Regions from separate parts of the Pseudomonas sp. KH_046_1 genome, predicted to be linked through region 2. Evidence: riboswitches for the same ligand, from Rfam matches in the RefSeq annotation. Region 2 holds a riboswitch; the other holds the start of a gene.

Region 1 (9,540 bases), 1.6 Mb from region 2:
TGGGCCTGTTCGACCACTTGGGTATCGACCGGCTTGCACGGGTTCAGCCACCAGGATTGAGTCATAACGCAGTTCCTTTCAGAGTCAGGGGCAGGCCGGCGACGGTCAGGACGACACGCTGACAACGCTCAGCCAGAGCTTGATGCAGCCAACCGGCTTCATCGACATAGCGGCGAGTCAATTCGCCCAGCGGCACGACACCCATTCCGGTCTCGTTGCTGACAAAAATGATTTCACCCGGCAGCGACGCCAGGCATTCGAGCAGAGCATCACGCTCGGCGTGCAAGCGCTCGGCATCGTCAAGCATCAGCAGATTGGTCAGCCACAGGGTCAGGCAATCCACCAGCAGGCAGCGCTCGGCACGGGCGGTTTCACGCAGCACCCGGGCCAGCTCCACCGGTTCTTCGATCAATGCCCATTCGGCAGGACGACGGGCGCGGTGATGGGCCACCCGCTCGCTCATTTCGCCATCCAGTGGCTGGCTGGTGGCGATGTAGGTGACGGCCAGGGCGCTGTCGATGGCGAGCTTTTCAGCCAGGCGACTCTTGCCGGAGCGGGCGCCGCCGAGGATCAGTTGGAGCATGGTTGTTTCCTTGAAATCTTCGGTGAGGCGACTGGCCCCTTCGCGGGCAAGCCCGCTCCCACAGGGTTACGAGGTTTACTCAAATTTCCTGATCAACCCAAATCTCTGTGGGAGCGGGCTTGCCCGCGATGAGGCCATGGCAGGCGCCTTATATCCCACAGAGCTGCCGCAACAACCCGGTATCCAGATGCTTCTCCACCAGATCCGCCAACCGCTCGATATCACGCTCGCGCAAGCCGTGATAATCCACGTCCTGCACCTCCTGCAAACCCGCCCAGCGCAGCAGCGCACTGCACGCCGCCGGCGATTCGAACAGCCCGTGCAGGTAAGTGCCGAAAATCTGCCCGTCAGCACTTTGCGCACCATCACAGCGGCCGTCATCCAGTTGCACGGCGGCGTTTTCCAGAGCGGGTCCGGTGGTTACTCCGGCATGAATTTCATAACCCGCCACCGGCGCGTCTTCCAGCGCCAGGCGACCACGCACATTGCGCAACTGCTTCTCTTGTTCGAGCTCGGTCTGGAACGCCAGCAGCCCCAAACCGGCACTGGAACCCGGCGCACCTTCGAGGCCCAGCGGGTCATGTACCTGTTCACCAAGCATCTGCAGGCCGCCACAGATCCCCAGCAGTTTCCCGCCGTAACGCAGATGCCGGGCAATGGCGGTGTCCCAGCCGTTGGCCCGCAGGTACGCGAGGTCGCTGCGCACACTTTTCGAGCCGGGAAGGATGATCAGGTCGGCGGACGGAATCGCCTGGCCGGGGCCGATGAATTGCAGGTCCACTTGCGGGTGCAGGCGCAGCGGATCGAAATCGGTGTGATTGCTGATGCGCGGCAGCACCGGCACCACCACCTTCAGCACCTGTTCGGCTTTATCGGCCTGGCGTTGATCGATGCCGTCCTCGGCCTCCAGGTGCAGGTCCATTACGTACGGCAGCACGCCGATCACCGGTTTGCCGGTGCGCTCTTCGAGCCAGTCGAGACCGGGTTGCAGCAACGCGATGTCGCCACGAAAACGATTGATGACGAAGCCTTTGACCCGCGCCTGTTCGCTCGGCGACAGCAGTTCGAGGGTGCCCACCAGATGGGCGAAAACCCCGCCGCGATTGATATCGGCGATCAGCAGCACCGGGCAATCCACCGCTTCGGCAAAGCCCATGTTGGCAATGTCGCCGGCGCGCAGATTGATTTCCGCCGGCGAGCCCGCGCCCTCGACCATCACCAGCGGATACGCCGCGCTCAAGCGCTCGTGGGAGACCAGCACCGCTTGCATGGCGATGGATTTGTAGTCGTGATAGGCGACGGCATTCATGGTCGTGACGGCGCGGCCATGGATGATCACCTGGGCACCGGTGTCACTGTTGGGCTTGAGCAACACCGGGTTCATGTCGGTGTGCGGCTCAAGGTTCGCGGCCTGGGCCTGTACCGCCTGGGCGCGGCCGATCTCGCCACCGTCGGCGGTCACCGCACTGTTGAGGGCCATGTTCTGCGGCTTGAACGGCACCACCCTGACGCCTTGGCGGGTGGCCCAACGGCACAGCGCGGTGACCAGCGTGCTTTTACCGGCATCCGATGTGGTGCCCTGCACCATCAGCGTGGTCATTGGTTTTCCTTGGCGAAATCGTCGAACGCCTGTGCCAGTCGTACCCAGGCGATTTCGTCACCGGGCAAGCCGAATCGCAGGCTGCTGTTGTGCGTGAACAACCGCAGGAGAATGCCGCGCCGGGCCATGAACTCATGCAGTGCTTCGGCGCGCTCGGTGATCAACCACTGGAACAGCGCACAGCCGCCCTGGGGCTCGAAGCCGTACTGCTCCAGCAACGACGCAAGGCGCTCACTGGCCTCTTCGGTGCGCACCCGTTGCCGCGTATGCCCCTCGGTATCGCGCAGGCAGGCCTGGCCCACTACCCGGGTTGCCCCGCTCACGGCCCAGGGCCCCACTTGTTCAGCCAGCAACTTGAGTAACTTGCGCTCGGCCAGTACAAACCCCAGGCGCACACCGGCCAGGCCGAAAAACTTGCCAAAGGAGCGCAAGACGATCAGCCCGACTTGATGGGCAAACGGCGCCAGGCTCAGTTGCGGCGTGTTATCCATGAACGCTTCGTCTACCACCAGCCAGCCACCGCGCTGGGCCAGCCGCGCGTGCCAGTCGAGCAGGCGACTGGGGGTGAGGCTCAGGCCTGTGGGGTTATTCGGATTGACCACCACCAGCACATCGAAACTGTCGATAAAGAAGTCGACTTCCTGCTCCAGCACTTCACGCACGATGTAGCCGTTGCGACGCCACGCCTCGGCGTGCTCGGCATAACAGGGTGACAGCACGCCGACCTTGCCCGCCCGACGCAATCGCGGCAGCAGTTGAATCGCCATTTGCGAGCCGGCCACCGGCAATACCTGCAAGGTGCCGTAGTAATCGCAGGCGGCCTGCTCCAGACCGTCGTCCGTCTCCGGCAAACGGGCCCAGGCCCGCAGCGGAATATCCGGCACCGGGAACGGCCAGGGCGCAAGGCCCGTGGACAGGTCCAGCCAGTCGGCTTCATCTATGCCGTATTCGAGCGCCGCCTTGCGCAATCGCCCACCGTGCTCAAGCATAAAATTCGGCCCCCAGGCAAAGAATCAGCAGCCATAACCATACCCCGCGCTGGACCAATTGCCAGCCCCGGTCAATGGAGTCGGCATCCGCCGGCACGCCTTCGCCCAACTGTGGACGCTGATGCAGTTCGCCGTGATAAATCGCCGCCCCGCCCAATTCGACGCCAAGGGCACCCGCCCCTGCCGCCATCACCGGACCGGCGTTCGGGCTGTCCCAGGTCGGACCCTGGGTGCGCCAGCATTTCAACGCCAACCGGGTTTTGCCCAGCAACGCGTAAGTCAGTGCCACCAGGCGCGCAGGAATGTAATTGAGCACGTCGTCGACCTTCGCCGCCGCCCAGCCGAACCGTTCGAAGCGTTCATTGCGATAACCCCACATCGCATCCAGCGTATTGCTCAGGCGGTAGAGCACCACGCCCGGCGCGCCGGCCACGGCAAACCAGAACAACGCCGCAAATACTGCATCGCTACCGTTCTCCAGTACCGACTCGGTAGCGGCCCGGGCGACTTCGGTCTCATCCAGATCACTGGTTTTACGGCTGACCAGATAACTCACGCGTTTGCGTGCTTCATCAAGATCACCGCCGCGCAGGGCCTTGGCCACAGGCGTGACATGCTCACCGAGGCTGCGCATGCCGAGGGCGCAATAGAGCGCGAGGATCTCGACGATCCAGCCGACATAGGGCGCCCAGGAAAATGCCGTGGCCAACAGCGTCAGCGGCAACACGGCGATCACCCACGCGGTGACGCCATGACTGCGCCAGCCGCGACCGCCGCCGTTGAAACGTTGCTCGATGCGCTCGGCAAAACGGCCGAACGCCACCAGCGGATGCCAGCGTTTGGGTTCACCCAGCAGCGCATCCAGCGCAACCGCGGCGACACTCAACAACGCCACACTCATTGACTCACTCCCCAATAGTTTTCATACAGCAATTCATGCAGCGGACGCGCCTGTGCCCAGCCTTCGAGCACCAGCATCGGCGCCGGGTAGAACTCCCTCACCGGTCCCAGGCACAGCACCGCCAGTGGCTTGGCTCCCGGTGGCAGCCTCAACAGGTCCGCCAGTGCCTGTGGTTCGAACAGCGACACCCAGCCCATGCCCAGACCTTCGGCGCGGGACGCCAGCCACAGGTTCTGGATCGCACAGGACAAAGAAGCCATGTCCATTTCCGGTAAGGTGCGGCGACCGAAGATATGCTGCTCGCGGTCGTCCATCAGTGCCGCGACCAGAACCTCGGCGCAATCGTTGATGCCTTCGACCTTGAGCTTCATGAACTCATCGCTGCGCTCGCCGAGGGCTTCGGCGGTGCGGATGCGCTCTTCTTCCACCAGGGCCTGGATTTGCCCGCGCAAGGCGCGATCGCTGATGCGGATGAAGCGCCAAGGCTGCATCAGGCCGACACTGGGAGCCTGGTGTGCGGCTTCGAGCAGGCGCCGCAGCAATTCGGGCTCGACGGTGCCGCCGCTGAAGTGGCGCATGTCGCGGCGCTCGGCGATGGCGCGATAGACCGCTGCGCGTTCGGCTTCAGAGAATGCGTTGTCGCTCATGGCCTTTTCGCGAGCAAGCCCGCTCCCACATTTGAAGGTGAGCAGCCTGAAGAAACGCAATCCCCTGTGGGAGCGGCGGTGCGACGATTCGACTTGCTCGCGAAGGCGGCTTCAAGGTCCGGCGCAAACAACGCGGCAATCGCCGAAGGGTTCGACGGAAAATAAAAGTGCACATAGGAGGCAGTCATCCGCCCATCACGGTAGACCGCCTCCGCTCCGCGCCCGCCGTTAGGGCTCAAGCCACGGGCAATCGGCGCCAGTTCAGTGGTGGTCAACGAATGGTGATAGGTGTGCCCGCGCAGCAAACCTTCCGGCAATTCCACCGCTTGCAACGCCAGCGCTGCCAGACGCTTTTGCATGACCGCATCACCGGCCAGCAAGCCAACCAGTTCGGCGCGAGCGCCCTCGACATCAGTCAGGGAATCGAGCAGATACAGCATGCCGCCACACTCGGCGAGCAAGGGTTTGCCTGCCCGGTGGTGGGCGCGGATCGCGTCGAGCATCGCGGTGTTTTGCGCCAGCGCGAGATGGTGCAGCTCCGGGTAACCGCCCGGCAGATACAGGCTGTCCGCCTCCGGCAACGCTCGGTCGCGGATCGGCGAGAAGAACGACAACTCGGCACCCATCGCCCGCAGCAGATCCAGGCTCGCGCCGTAGGTGAACGCAAAGGCTTCATCACGGGCGACGGCAATGCGCACACCAGCCAGCAGCGGCTCGACCGCGATGACATCAGGGGCGGCGAACTCGACCGCCGGCGGCAGCGCGACCTCGCAACTGCTGGCCAGGGCATCGGCTGCCGCATCGAGGCGCAGGTCGAGATCGTTCAACTCACTGGCCTGCACCAGCCCCAGGTGCCGGCTCGGCAATTCGATCCCGGTTTCCCGGGACAGCGCGCCGTACCAGCGCAAACCTTCAGTCAGGCTACCTTCGAGCAGTTGCGCGTGGCGCAGCGTGCCGACACGATTGGCCAGCACGCCGGCGAATGGCAAGTCCGGCTGATAACGCGCCAGCCCCAGAGCCAATGCGCCGAAGGTCTGGGCCATGGCGGTGCCATCGATCACCCCCAGCACCGGCACACCGAAATGCCGCGCCAGATCGGCGCTCGACGGCGTACCGTCGAACAGCCCCATGACGCCTTCGATCAGGATCAGATCCGCTTCAGCAGCGGCTTCCCACAGCAACCGGCGACTCTCCTGCTCGCCGACCATCCACATGTCCAGTTGATACACCGGCGCACCACTGGCGCGTTCGAGAATCATCGGATCGAGAAAGTCGGGGCCGCACTTGAACACACGGACCTTGCGCCCCTGATTGCGATGCAATCGGGCCAGCGCTGCGGTGACGGTGGTCTTGCCCTGGCCGGAAGCCGGCGCGGCAATCAGTACCGCCGGACAGTGCCGAGGCTGACTCACAATTCGACGCCTTTCTGCGCTTTGATCCCGGCTTGAAAGGCGTGTTTGATCACACCCATTTCGGTGACGGTGTCGGCCATCTCGATCATTTCCGGCTTGGCGGCACGACCGGTGACCACCACGTGTTGCATCGGTGGCCGGGCCTGCAAGTCGCTGAGCACCTGATCGAGATCGAGGTAGCCGTGCTTGAGGGCGATGTTCAGTTCATCCAGCACCACCAGACCGATGGATGGATCGCGCAGCAGTTCCCGGGACACCGCCCAGGCGGCTTCGGCGGCGGCGATGTCGCGCTGGCGGTCCTGGGTTTCCCAGGTAAAACCTTCACCCATCACATGAAAACGCACCTGCTCGGGAAAGCGCCGGAAGAACAACTCTTCGCCCGTGCTGTTGCGGCCCTTGATGAACTGCACTACGCCGCACTGCATGCCGTGCCCCATGGCGCGGGCGAGCATACCGAAGGCCGAACTGCTCTTGCCCTTACCGTTGCCGGTCAGCACCAGCAGCAGGCCACACTCGTTCGGGGAATTGGCGATGCGCTCGTCGATCACGGCTTTTTTGCGCTGCATGCGCGCCAGGTGGCGTTCGTCACGATCGGGGGTATCAGTCATGGGGGAGCTCTCCGTTGAGGCAGGAATAACGGCGGGCAGGCACAAGAATAGAAGGCAAAAAGCCTGGCATCGCCCACCGTGATGCCGCTGGATGAATCAGGCCGGTCTCCGGGCTCATGAGTGGCGCGGGGCCGGACCGTGCGCCTTCCCGCATCAAATCGACACAGTGGCATCACACACAGTTTTCACTCATTTACCGTTGCGGGGGCAGCGCCGGAATTGCGGGCCTTCGACCAACAGAAGGACTCACTCACCGGCTTCCCTGTTTCACTCTGTCGACCCAAGCCACAGAGCACCTGAAACAAGCCGCGAAGGTTAGAGGGTTGGGGGTGGAGCGTCAATTAAAGCCGGGAGGCGATCGACCGAATAGCTGCCGTCAATCAATAAACTGACGTCAATCTTGTGCCACGCTCTCAGCAGTGATATCAAAGAGCCACAACCTCACAACACAACAACAAGGGTGAGCCCATGCAAGGCATGATCATCAGCAATCCAAAGCTGGAATTCCTGCGCCCGGTGCTCGAGCGCTGGTTCGAATGCATCGACCGTTACAACGCCGTCCGCGGTGATGGCGACACACCGTACTGGCACGACGAAAAGGCCAATCTCGGACTGCTGTCTGCCGCCGCCTGGATGGCCGAGATGGTCACGCTGCAACAAACGCCCACCCGTAAGCAGACCGAAGAAGGCGAACGCAACAGCCGCGCCGACCTGCTCCTGGCCTCGCCCGAAACCCGCGCCTACATCCAGACCAGCCAGCGCTGGCCACGGGTCAACAGCCTCAACCTGTCCCAGGCCTTGCTCGACATCGCCAGCGATGCGAAGCGCCTGAGCCACGCCAGCGACCTGAAACTCGGCTGCCTGTTCGTCGCCCCGCAAAAAGCCCAGCAGGGCGCCACACCGGAAGAACTCCAGGACATGGTCGACGACCTGCAAAAGGAACACAGCTGCGCTGTAGCCTGGTATTTCCCTTATGCCTACCGCAAGTTGCGCAACGAAGCCGGCAACTATCACCCCGGCATTGCGGTGCTGTTCAAGGAAGCCCGCGGCTGAGGGTTGAACCATCGCACGACAACACTTCTCTATGATTAGAACAAGGCATTCATAGGGAAGACCAGCATGCGCACGCCCCCGCTCGTTCTCGTTATCGCGCTTGGCGCAGGGCTCGCCGCTTGTGGCGAGACCTCCCGCCTGCAAGTCTCCGACGGTACCGGCCCGTCACCCCGACTACCAGAACCCAACAAGACACTGGTTCCGACCGTGAACATCGCCCCGGCCATCGGCTGGCCACAGGGTGCGAAACCCGTCGCCGCCACGGGCACTCAAGTGGCCGCTTTTGCCGAAGACCTGGATCACCCGCGCTGGCTTTATGTGCTGCCCAATGGCGACGTGTTGGTAGCGGAAACCAGTGCACCACCCAAACCCGAAGACGGTAAAGGCATTCGCGGCTGGGTGATGAAGAAAGTCATGGGCCGTGCCGGAGCCAGGGTGCCCAGCGCCAACCGCATCACCTTGCTGCGCGACAAGGACCACGATGGCGTCGCGGAAACCCGCACGGTGCTTCTGCAAAACCTCAACTCGCCCTTTGGCATGACCCTGGTCGGCAATGACCTGTATGTGGCCGACACGGATCGTCTGCTGCGCTTTCACTATGAAAGTGGCGATACGCAGATCAAGTCGCCGCCGGTCAAGGTTGTCGACCTGCCGGGCGGCCCGCTGAACCACCACTGGACGAAAAACGTCATCGCCAGCAAGGACGGCAGCAAGCTGTACGTCACCGTGGGTTCCAACAGCAACGTCGCCGAAAACGGCATGGACAAGGAAGAAGGTCGCGCAGCGATCTGGGAAGTGGATCGTGCCACCGGCCAGCAGCGGATCTTCGCCTCCGGCCTGCGCAACCCCAATGGCATGGCCTGGGAACCGCACAGTGGCGCGCTGTGGACCGCGGTCAACGAACGGGATGAAATCGGCAGTGACCTGGTACCGGACTACATCACTTCGGTGAAGGACGGCGCTTTTTATGGCTGGCCGTACAGTTACTACGGCCAGCACGTCGATATTCGCGTCGAGCCGCAAAACCCGGATCTGGTGGCCAAGGCTATCGCCCCGGACTACGCCGTCGGCCCGCACACGGCATCACTGGGCCTGGCCTTCGCCGAAAACAGCAAGCTGCCGCCGCCCTTCACCCAAGGGGCATTCATCGGGCAGCACGGCTCATGGAACCGCAACCCCCACAGTGGCTACAAAGTGATTTTCGTGCCATTCAGTGCAGGCAAACCTGTCGGAAAGCCCGTTGAAGTGCTCACAGGTTTTCTCAACGACAAGGAACAGGCCATGGGCCGCCCGGTGGGCGTGGTGATCGACCGGCAGGGCGACCTGTTGGTGGCCGATGATGTGGGGAACAAGGTGTGGCGGGTTTCGGCGATCAAGTAATACGCCTCACCTGTGGGAGCGACGGTGCGGCGATCCGACCTGCTCGCGAATGCGCACGGTCAGTCGACCAATTTGGTGACTGATACACCGCTTTCGCGAGCAGGCTCGCTCACACAAGGGCTTAGCGTTTGCGACAGAGTGTGAGCCCATCACCCAACGGCAACAACGACAGATCCACCCGCACATCATCCTTCAACTCCCGGTTGAGTGCCTGGATTGCCCGGGTGTCCGCGCTCTCGGGGCTGGCCTCAAGCACGCGCCCGCTCCACAGGGTGTTATCGAACACCGCCAGCCCACCGACCCGCAGCAAACGCAGGGCGTGCTCCAGATAAGCCGGGTAGTTGGCCTTGTCGGCATCGATGAACAC
Region 2 (9,540 bases):
GCCGGCGTTCGGGTGCGCGGAAACGTGGGTGTTGGCTTTGTTCGACAGCTCTTCGAGGTACGGGCGCAATTCGCTGGCGCCGAGGGCGCAGTTCAGGCCGACGGAAATCGGTTTGGCGTGGGCCACGGAGTTCCAGAACGCTTCGGTGGTCTGGCCCGACAGGGTGCGGCCCGAGGCGTCGGTGATGGTGCCGGAAATCATGATCGGCAATTCAATGCCCAATTCCTCGAACACGCCCTGGACGGCGAAGATCGCGGCCTTGGCGTTCAGGGTGTCGAAAATGGTTTCGATCAGGATCAGGTCGGCGCCGCCTTCGATCAGACCCTTGGTGGACTCGGTGTAGTTCTCCACCAGTTCATCGAAGGTCACGTTGCGGTAGCCGGGGTTGTTCACGTCCGGGGACAACGAGCAGGTGCGACTTGTAGGACCGAGCACGCCGGCAACGAAGCGCGGCTTGTCCGGGGTTTCCAGGGTCTTGGCGTCGGCGACCTTGCGCGCCAGGCGTGCGCCTTCTACGTTTAACTCATACGCCAGGCCTTGCATGCCGTAGTCGGCCAGGGAAATCTGGGTGGCGTTGAAGGTGTTGGTTTCCAGAATGTCGGCGCCAGCGTCCAGGTAGGCTTTTTCAATGCCGCCAATCACGTCCGGGCGAGTCAGTACCAACAGATCGTTGTTGCCTTTGACATCGCTTGGCCAGTCAGCGAAGCGTTTGCCACGGTAATCCTGCTCTTCGAGCTTGTAGCTCTGGATCATCGTGCCCATACCGCCATCGAGAATCAGGATGCGCTCTTTGAGGGCGTGCTTGAGAGCTTGAAGGCGAACGCTGCGATCGGACATTTGGACTACTCGGTAAGGCCATGACGAAGGGCCGGGATGATAGCAAACCTGTGCGCTTTTGGAGCATGACTCGAAATTGCATGAATATCGTTCATGTTGGTAAGGATGACAGACCGGTAGAATCGCGGCGTTTTTTCAGGATCCGGGACCAGGGACATGTCGTATCGCTTCGTCATCAGCACATTGTTGTTGTTTTTAAGTTGGGGCGCTCTGGCGCAAAGTCCGGCGATTTCCTCTGCCATTTCATACAGCCGTGACATTCAGCCGATCTTCACTGAAAAGTGCGTGGCCTGCCACGCCTGCAATGACGCCGCCTGTCAGCTCAACCTGGGCAGCGGTGAGGGCGCAGCGCGTGGTGCGACGAAAGTCCCGGTTTATGACGGTGACCGCACTAAAGCGGTGGCGCCGACCCGACTGTTCTATGACGCCTCCGGCAAACAGGCCTGGCAGCAAAAGGGCTTTTATTCGGTGCTCGATACCCAGGGCAGCCAGGCTGCACTGATGGCGCGGATGCTGGAGCTTGGCCACAAGACTCCGTTGCAACCTAATGCGAAGCTGCCGCAAGACATCGTCCTGGGCCTGAATCGGGAAAACATGTGTGCCATGCCCGCGGAGTTCGACGGTTATGCCGCCAAGCATTCGAAGGAGGGTATGCCGCTGGCAGTGACCGGCCTGACCGACCAGCAGTACCAGACGCTGCAACGCTGGCTGGCGGCCGGCGCGCCGATCGATCAGCAGGCGCTGGCGCCCAGCGCCAGGGAAGCCTTGCAGGTGGTGCAATGGGAAAACCTGCTCAATTCGCCGGGCGCCCGGGAAAGTCTGGTGGGGCGCTGGCTGTACGAGCACTGGTTTCTCGCCCATCTCTACTTCAAGGATGGCGAGCCTGGGCATTTCTTCCAGTGGGTGCGTTCGCGCACCCCGACCGGCCAGCCGATTGACCTGATCAACACCCGTCGCCCGAACGATGATCCGGGCACGCAGTTTTACTATCGCTTGTGGCCGGTGCAGGGTGTGATCGTGCACAAGACCCACATCACCTATCCGCTGAGTTCGGCGAAGCTGGCGCGGGTCAAGAGCCTGTTCTACAGCGGCAACTGGCAGGTCGATGCGTTGCCGGGCTATGGGCCACAGAGCCGGGCTAATCCGTTCGCCACCTTCGAAGCGATTCCGGCCCAGGCGCGCTATCAGTTCATGCTCGATAACGCCGAGTACTTTGTGCGCACCTTTATCCGTGGGCCAGTGTGTCGTGGTCAGATCGCCACGGACGTGATCCGCGATAATTTCTGGGCGCTGTTCCAGGCGCCCGAGCACGACCTGTATGTCACCGATCCGAACTATCGCGGGCAGGCCACGCCGTTGCTGGCGATGCCGGGGCAGAACGATGATGTCGGCAGCGTCCTCAGCCTGTGGCACGACTACCGCGATAAGCGTAATGAGTACGAAGCCTTGCGCCGGGACAGCTACGCCGACGAGCCAGTGCCGAGCTGGTCGACCCTGTGGGCCGGCAACGACAATGCGCTGCTGAGTATCTTCCGCCATTTCGACAGCGCTTCGGTGACCAAAGGCCTGATCGGCGAGGTGCCGCAAACGATATGGCTGTTCGACTATCCGCTGCTGGAGCGCACCTACTATCAACTGGCGGTGAACTTCGATGTGTTCGGCAACCTGTCCCACCAGGCCCAGACGCGCTTGTATTTCGACTTGATCCGCAACGGCGCCGAGCAGAACTTCCTGCGCCTGATGCCCGCCGACTCCCGGGATGACTACCTGGACGACTGGTATCAGAACAGTGGCAAATTCAAGATGTGGCTCGACTACGAGACCATCGACGACGACACGCCGACCGCGCTGAATCTGAATTCGACTGATCCCAAGCGTGACTTTGCCAATCAGCTGCTGGCCCGATACGGCGACCTCAATGCCAGGCCCGACCCGATCAATCGCTGCGATGGCGCTTACTGTTCGCGGCCGAACATCGACCCGGACCTGCAAAGTGCCGAGCAGGCGCTGAGCCGTCTGACTTCGCGGCCGGCCGCCGGGCTGAAGGTCATCGACCAGTTGCCGGAAGCCACCCTGCTGCGTATCGAAACCACCAGCGGCAAGCGTGAGGTCTATAGCCTGTTGCGTAACCGTGCCCACAGCAACGTGGCGTTCTTGCTCGGTGAATCACTGCGCTACCAACCGGGGCTCGACACCCTGACGATTTTCCCGGGTGTGCTTAGCAGCTACCCGAACTTCATGTTCAACATCCCGGCCGGGCAAGTGCCGGCGTTTGTGGATGCGATGGAAAGCGCCAAGGATACCGACAGCTTCGAGAAAATCGTCGAACGTTGGGGAATACGCCGCAGTCATCCGCAATTCTGGGCTTATTTCCATGATCTGAGCCGCTATATCTACGAAAACGATCCGGTGGAAGAGGGCGTGCTGGACATGAACCGCTACGAGAACCTCTGAAACACCACTGATCCCCTGTGGGAGCAAGCCCGCTCCCACAGAGGGATTTGTCGAAATCTTTCCCGACAAAAATACTAGGACTTTGTCCGGCGCGTTGATTGGCGTAAACTGCGCCCAAGCCTGCGAGGAGTTTCCATGACCGCTATTACCATCACTGACGCCGCCCACGATTACCTGGCTGATCTGCTCTCCAAGCAGAACACCCCGGGCATCGGCATCCGCGTCTTCATCACCCAGCCTGGCACCCAGTACGCCGAAACCTGCATTGCCTACTGCAAGCCGGGCGAAGAAAAACCCGAAGACACCGCGCTGGGGCTCAAAAGCTTCACCGCGTACATCGACCACTTCAGCGAAGCCTTCCTGGACGATGCCGTAGTCGACTACGCCACCGACCGCATGGGCGGCCAGCTGACCATCAAGGCGCCAAACGCCAAGGTACCGATGGTCAACGCCGACAGCCCGGTCAACGAGCGCATCAACTACTACCTGCAAACCGAGATCAACCCGGGGCTGGCCAGCCACGGCGGTCAGGTCAGCCTGATCGACGTGGTCGAAGACGGCATCGCCGTCCTGCAGTTCGGCGGTGGTTGCCAGGGCTGCGGCCAGGCCGACGTGACGCTGAAGGAAGGCATCGAGCGTACTTTGCTTGAGCGCATCCCTGAGCTCAAGGGTGTTCGCGACGTGACCGACCACACGCAGAAAGAAAACGCCTACTACTAAGGTGTTCGCTGCGAACAAAAAAACGGCGCCCCGTGAGCGCCGTTTTTTTATGGGTGAAATTGACCGACGCCATCGCGAGCAAGCTCGCTCCCACATTGGAATACGGTCAACTGTGGGAGCGAGCCTGCTCGCGAAGGGGCCTTATGGGCGATAGAGATGCACATGCCCCGCGCGATACAGCGACGACTCACTGAAGTGATCGCTGCCCAGCACCCGACCCACCAGAATTAACGCCGTACGGCGAAAGCCCTTGGCTTCAACTTTTTCGGCAATATCCTCAAGCGTTCCCACCACCCAATCCTGATCCGGCCAGCTCGCGCGGTGAACCACCGCAATCGGGCAATCGGCGCCGTAATGGGGCAGCAGTTCCTCAACGATCTTCGCCAGGTGATTGACCCCCAAGTGAATCGCCATGGTCGCGCCGTGCTGCGCCAGGCTGGAGAATTCCTCCCCAGGTGGCATGGCGGTTTTGTCGGCGTAGCGCGTCAGGATGACGCTTTGCGAAATGTCCGGCAGCGTAAGTTCCGCACCCAAAAGCGCTGCGCAAGCGGCTGTGGCCGTCACGCCAGGTACGATTTCGAACGCAATGCCCAGCTCGCGCAGATAGCGAATCTGCTCGCCAATGGCGCCATACAGGCTCGGATCGCCGGAGTGCACCCGGGCCACATCCTGGCCTTTGGCGTGGGCGCTCTTGATCAGGTCGATGATCTGTTCCAGATGCAGTTCGGCGCTGTTGACCACCTGTTCGGCACAATGACCTTCCAGTACGGCGGCAGGCACCAGAGAGCCGGCATAAATGATCACCGGGCAGCTGCGAATCAGCCGCTGGCCCTTGACGGTAATCAGTTCGGGGTCGCCGGGACCTGCGCCAATGAAGTAGACGGTCATCGTCGGTTCCTGTGGGAAAAAAGGGGCTGAACAGGGCTTCAGATGAAGAATGTTCATGATCAAAGGCGGGGATTATCGGTTTTTTACGCAGCGCCGGCCAATGCAAGTGTTGCCTGGGCGTATTTTTGCCGTGGAATCAGCAGTTTTGCCGGGGCCTGGGCCAGTTGTTCCGCCAGGGCCAGTGCGGCGCTTTCCGCCACGCCGTAGCAACCGGTGCGTTCAAACGCTATTTGCGATTGATGACTGAGTTGCGGTTCATAAGCGGCCAGTTGTTCACTGCTGAAATACATCAATTCCAGACCAAGCTGCTGAGCCAGTTCGATCAGCGCAGGTTCGTCGCGCTTCGAATCGATGCTGGCCAGCGCCTTGATTTCATGACGAGCAATCTGGTGTGCCTCCAGCGCCTGATCGAGCAGCGCCAGCAACGTGCTGACAGGGCAGCCTCGCTGGCAGCCCAGGCCGACCACCAGGGTCGGCGCTGTGCTGACGTCAGTCATGCGTGGTATTGGCCATCGCTTTTGCGACGGAACAACCAGGCGCTGATCAGGCCCAAGGCCAGCCAGAACGCCACGTTGGTCAGTTGCGAAGCGATTTTGAACTGGGTTTCCAGCGCCTCTGGAGCAAGCATCGAATGCACTTGCGGTTGTGGTGCGCCAATCACATGGGGAACGGCGAGGATCGCCGCACCGAGGACTTTCATCAGCCAGTGCCGGCTGAACACGATCAGCGCGATACCGACGGCGGTGGAGGCGGCGGTACCGATCCACCACAGTTGCCGTTGTGCCAGATCGGCGGCGGCAGTGCCTGGCAGTTCAGGTGGCAGGCCGAGGGTCGGCGCGAGCACGAACGTCGCATAACCGGCCAGGCCCCAGAGCAGGCCCTGGGAGGTTTTGGTCGGCGCACGCAAGGTGTACAGGCCGGCCAGCATCAGGGCGAAACCGACGGCCACCACCAGGTTGCCACCGGTGGTCGACAGCACGCGCTGCCAGCCGTCTTCCGGCTCCCAGGCTTGTGCATCGTGGGTATGGGCAGCCATCGCACCGTCGGCGTGTTCATGCATTTCAACAGCGGCCGGTTCGGTTTTTTCGTAGGTCTCGGCCTGCAAAATCAGCGGAGCGACCCAGAAGCTTTGCAGCAGGGTCAGCAACAGGGCGGCCAACAGCCCGGTGAAACCTGCGGTTTGCGCAATACGCTTGATCATGTCGACAGCTCTCAATGGCACGGGAACGCGGAGCTGTGACGGGTATCGTGGGCGGCGTTGTGCACCGCTTCGATGTGCGAGAAACCGGCGAAATACACAAGGCAAGCGCCCAGGATCGACGCGCAGACGGCGACGGTCAGACGTTGGGTCAGGGTTGAGGTGGTGCTCGCGGATGTGTGTTCGGCGCTGCTGATGATCGACATGGCGTTTCCCTCTGGTCTGTCAGCGGGGAATAAGAGCGCATGCAAAAACCCGCACGACCCGGCGCGCAAGGTTTCAAACAGCGCCCGCCCACCGCGGGTTTGTTGGTTCAGTGACCGTACTGGTCACTTTGTGTTGCGGGCCGGTCTCCGGGCTCACGAGGGGCAAAGGCTTGGGCCTGAACCTGAAAACATCACCTTCCCATGTCGCAATGGCACAGTGGATCTGATGCTTCGCTCGCTTACCGTTGCGGGGGCAGCACCGGACTGACATGGCTTAAGAGTAAAGCACATGATTCACCGGTTTCCCGTTTCACCCTGTGAAGGGCACCCGTAACAAGGTGTGTAGGAGAGCATGGGCGGGGGTTTGGCGTCAATTGGCAAGGGTTCTCAACTGAAGACCGAGTCGCCTTCATCGCGAGCAAGCTCGCTCCCACATTGGAACGCGGTCATCTGTGGGAGCGAGCTTGCTTGCGATGGGGCCAGTGAGGGCACCACAAGACATTGACCCGCCCCAATACCATGCGTAGCCTTGCGCTTTCGAGGTTCTTCGGCGTTTGCCGAAGCTAAGAAGGGAACGCGGTCGATGCCGCGGCTGCCCCCGCAACTGTGAACGGTGATGTTCGTTGCCACGCCACTGCAGGCTCAATCCATGAGGCCGGCGGGAAGGCGCAGCGAATGCCAGGCTCAAGGCCGGCACACCGTCAGCCAGGAGACCTGCCTCGTCACAGATTCTCACTTTCAACCGGGCGGGGTGATCCGGTGGCGAACTCTCTCAGGCACGCGTGTCCGCGTTGCCGGTCGTCGTCCCGTATGCCCGCCACATTAGCCATAGGGCATCCGATGAAAACACTGGCCAAACTCCCCGTCACCATCGTTACCGGCTTTCTCGGCTCGGGTAAAACCACGCTGCTGCGGCACATGCTCGACAACGCCCAGGGTCGCCGCATCGCGGTGATCGTCAACGAATTTGGCGAGTTGGGCATCGACGGCGAAATCCTCAAGCAGTGCTCCATCGGTTGCACCGAAGAAGAAGCCAACGGCCGTGTCTATGAGCTGGCCAACGGCTGCCTGTGCTGCACCGTCCAGGAAGAATTCTTCCCGGTGATGCGCGAACTGGTGGCCCGTCGCGGCGATCTGGACCACATTCTCATCGAAACGTCCGGCCTGGCGCTGCCCAAGCCGCTGGTGCAGGCCTTCCAGTGGCCGGAAATCCGCAGTGCCTGCACGGTGGATGCAGTGATCACCGTGGTCGACAGCCCGGCCGTGGCCGCCGGCACCTTCGCCGCGTTCCCGGATCAGGTCGACGCCCAGCGCAAGCTCGACCCGAACCTGGACCACGAATCGCCGCTGCACGAACTGTTCGCCGACCAATTGGCCAGCGCCGACCTGGTGATCCTCAACAAAGCCGACCTGATCAACCCGGCGGACCTGGCCCGTGTGCGCCTGGAAGTCGCCGAGGAATTGCCGCCAGCGGTGAAAATCATCGAAGCCAGCAGCGGTCGCCTGCCGCTGGACGTGCTGATCGGCCTGGGGGCCGGCTCCGAAGAACACATCGACAGCCGTCACAGCCACCACGACCATCATCACGATGGCGACGACGATCATGACGACCACGATCACGACGCCTTCGATTCGATCTCCATCGAACTGCCGCAAGCCGACGAAAGCCTGCTGCTGGACGCGCTGACCCAACTGGTGGTCCAGCACGGCATCCTGCGGGTCAAGGGTTTTGCGGCGATCCCCAACAAGCCGATGCGCCTGCTGATCCAGGGCGTGGGCACGCGTTTCGACAAGCACTTCGACCGCCAGTGGGGCGCTGAAGAAGCGCGAGTCACCCGCCTGGTGCTGATCGGCCAGGAACTGGACGCCACTGTTCTCGAAGCGCAATTGCGCGCCGCGCTCAGCGTGTAAGCCATGCACCTGCTCAGGACCCAACCCGGCGGTTTCGTGTCGGATGACAACATTGCCGACCTTGGACAAACCCCCGCCGAGTTGGTGGTCCTGTGCAGCGGCGATTCCAGCCTGGCGCTGCTCGCCGAAGCGGCGCAGCAATTGCCCGACGATTACCCGAGCGTGCGCCTGGCCAACCCGATGCAGGTGCAGAACCATGCCTCGGTCGACTTGTACGTCGATGAAGTGCTGCGTCACGCCAGGGTGATCCTGATTTCGCTGCACGGTGGCATCGCCTATTGGCGTTACGGCATCGAGCGCCTGGTCGAACTGTCGCAGCGCGGCGTGCAGGTGATTCTGGTGCCGGGTGATGATCGCCCGGACCCGGAGCTCAGTGACCTGAGCACCGTCGGTGCAGAAGATCGCGACCGGCTCTGGCAGTTTCTGCGCCAGGGCGGCATGGGCAATGCCCTCGATTTCTTCCGCTGTCTGGCCAACCGCTGGCTGGCGCGTGATTACACCTGGGGCGAGCCGCAAACCCTGCCACGCACGGCGATTTACCATCCGCACAAACATTCGGCCGCACTGAGCGACTGGCAGGCCGACTGGCACGCCGATCAACCGGTGGCGGCGGTGTTGTTTTACCGCTCGCATTTGCAAGCGGCGAACACGGCTTTCATTGATGTTTTTTGCCAACGCTTGCAGGCCGCGGGGTTGAATCCGTTGCCGATCGCGCTGGCCAGTCTGAAAGAGCCCGGTTGTCTTTGCGTGGTCGAGGACTGGCTGGATGAGGCCAGCGTCTCGGTGATCCTGAACACCACCGGCTTCGCCCAATCCAGTCCTGAAGCACCGCATCTGCGCCCGTTTCGCCGCAATATTCCGGTGATCCAGGCGATCTGCGCCCAGGACAACGAGCCCGGTTGGCGCGCCAGCGAACAGGGCCTCGGCCCTCGAGACCTGGCGATGCACATAGCCTTGCCGGAGCTGGACGGACGCATCATCAGCCGCCCGATCAGTTTCAAGGACCTGGCGTGGCGCAGTGAGCGCAGTCAGTCGGATGTGGTCTGCTACCGGCCACAACCGGAACGCATGGATTTCGTTGCCGAACTGGCGCAGCGCTGGGTCGATCTGGCGCGGGTGCTCAATGCGGAAAAACGCATTGCCTTGATTCTCGCCAATTACCCGACCCGCGACGGTCGCATCGGCAACGGCGTCGGCCTCGATACCCCGGCCGCCGCGCTGAATATCCTGCGGGCGCTGCATGCCGAAGGTTATCCATTGCCGGCTGAATTGCCGGACAGCGGCACCGCGCTGATCCAGCAGTTGCTGGGTGGCGTCAGCAACGAT

What was found. Region 2 has a riboswitch for cobalamin ahead of AC3IT9_RS15670 (CbtB domain-containing protein). Riboswitches for the same ligand answer to the same signal wherever they lie in the genome.
Region 1: it holds a riboswitch for cobalamin, as region 2 does, so the genes downstream of both, cobO (cob(I)yrinic acid a,c-diamide adenosyltransferase) here and AC3IT9_RS15670 (CbtB domain-containing protein) in region 2, are expected to answer to the same signal.

What each region holds. Positions count from the first base shown of each region.
Region 1 is NZ_CM174481.1:1,796,974-1,806,513, reverse strand. It holds gene cobT (nicotinate-nucleotide--dimethylbenzimidazole phosphoribosyltransferase) at 1-65, opposite strand, end outside; gene cobU (bifunctional adenosylcobinamide kinase/adenosylcobinamide-phosphate guanylyltransferase) at 62-583, opposite strand; gene AC3IT9_RS08230 (cobyric acid synthase) at 732-2,183, opposite strand; gene cobD (threonine-phosphate decarboxylase CobD) at 2,180-3,172, opposite strand; gene cbiB (adenosylcobinamide-phosphate synthase CbiB) at 3,165-4,073, opposite strand; gene bluB (5,6-dimethylbenzimidazole synthase) at 4,070-4,720, opposite strand; gene AC3IT9_RS08210 (cobyrinic acid a,c-diamide synthase CobB) at 4,717-6,132, opposite strand; gene cobO (cob(I)yrinic acid a,c-diamide adenosyltransferase) at 6,129-6,740, opposite strand; cobalamin riboswitch at 6,823-7,055, opposite strand; gene AC3IT9_RS08200 (hypothetical protein) at 7,209-7,793, shown strand; gene AC3IT9_RS08195 (PQQ-dependent sugar dehydrogenase) at 7,860-9,173, shown strand; gene AC3IT9_RS08190 (O-methyltransferase) at 9,295-9,540, opposite strand, start outside.
Region 2 is NZ_CM174481.1:3,393,423-3,402,962, reverse strand. It holds gene metH (methionine synthase) at 1-837, opposite strand, end outside; gene AC3IT9_RS15695 (fatty acid cis/trans isomerase) at 994-3,291, shown strand; gene nfuA (Fe-S biogenesis protein NfuA) at 3,427-4,011, shown strand; gene cobM (precorrin-4 C(11)-methyltransferase) at 4,153-4,899, opposite strand; gene AC3IT9_RS15680 (cobalamin biosynthesis protein) at 4,983-5,396, opposite strand; gene AC3IT9_RS15675 (CbtA family protein) at 5,393-6,100, opposite strand; gene AC3IT9_RS15670 (CbtB domain-containing protein) at 6,112-6,303, opposite strand; cobalamin riboswitch at 6,425-6,650, opposite strand; cobalamin riboswitch at 6,827-7,039, shown strand; gene cobW (cobalamin biosynthesis protein CobW) at 7,144-8,214, shown strand; gene cobN (cobaltochelatase subunit CobN) at 8,218-9,540, shown strand, end outside.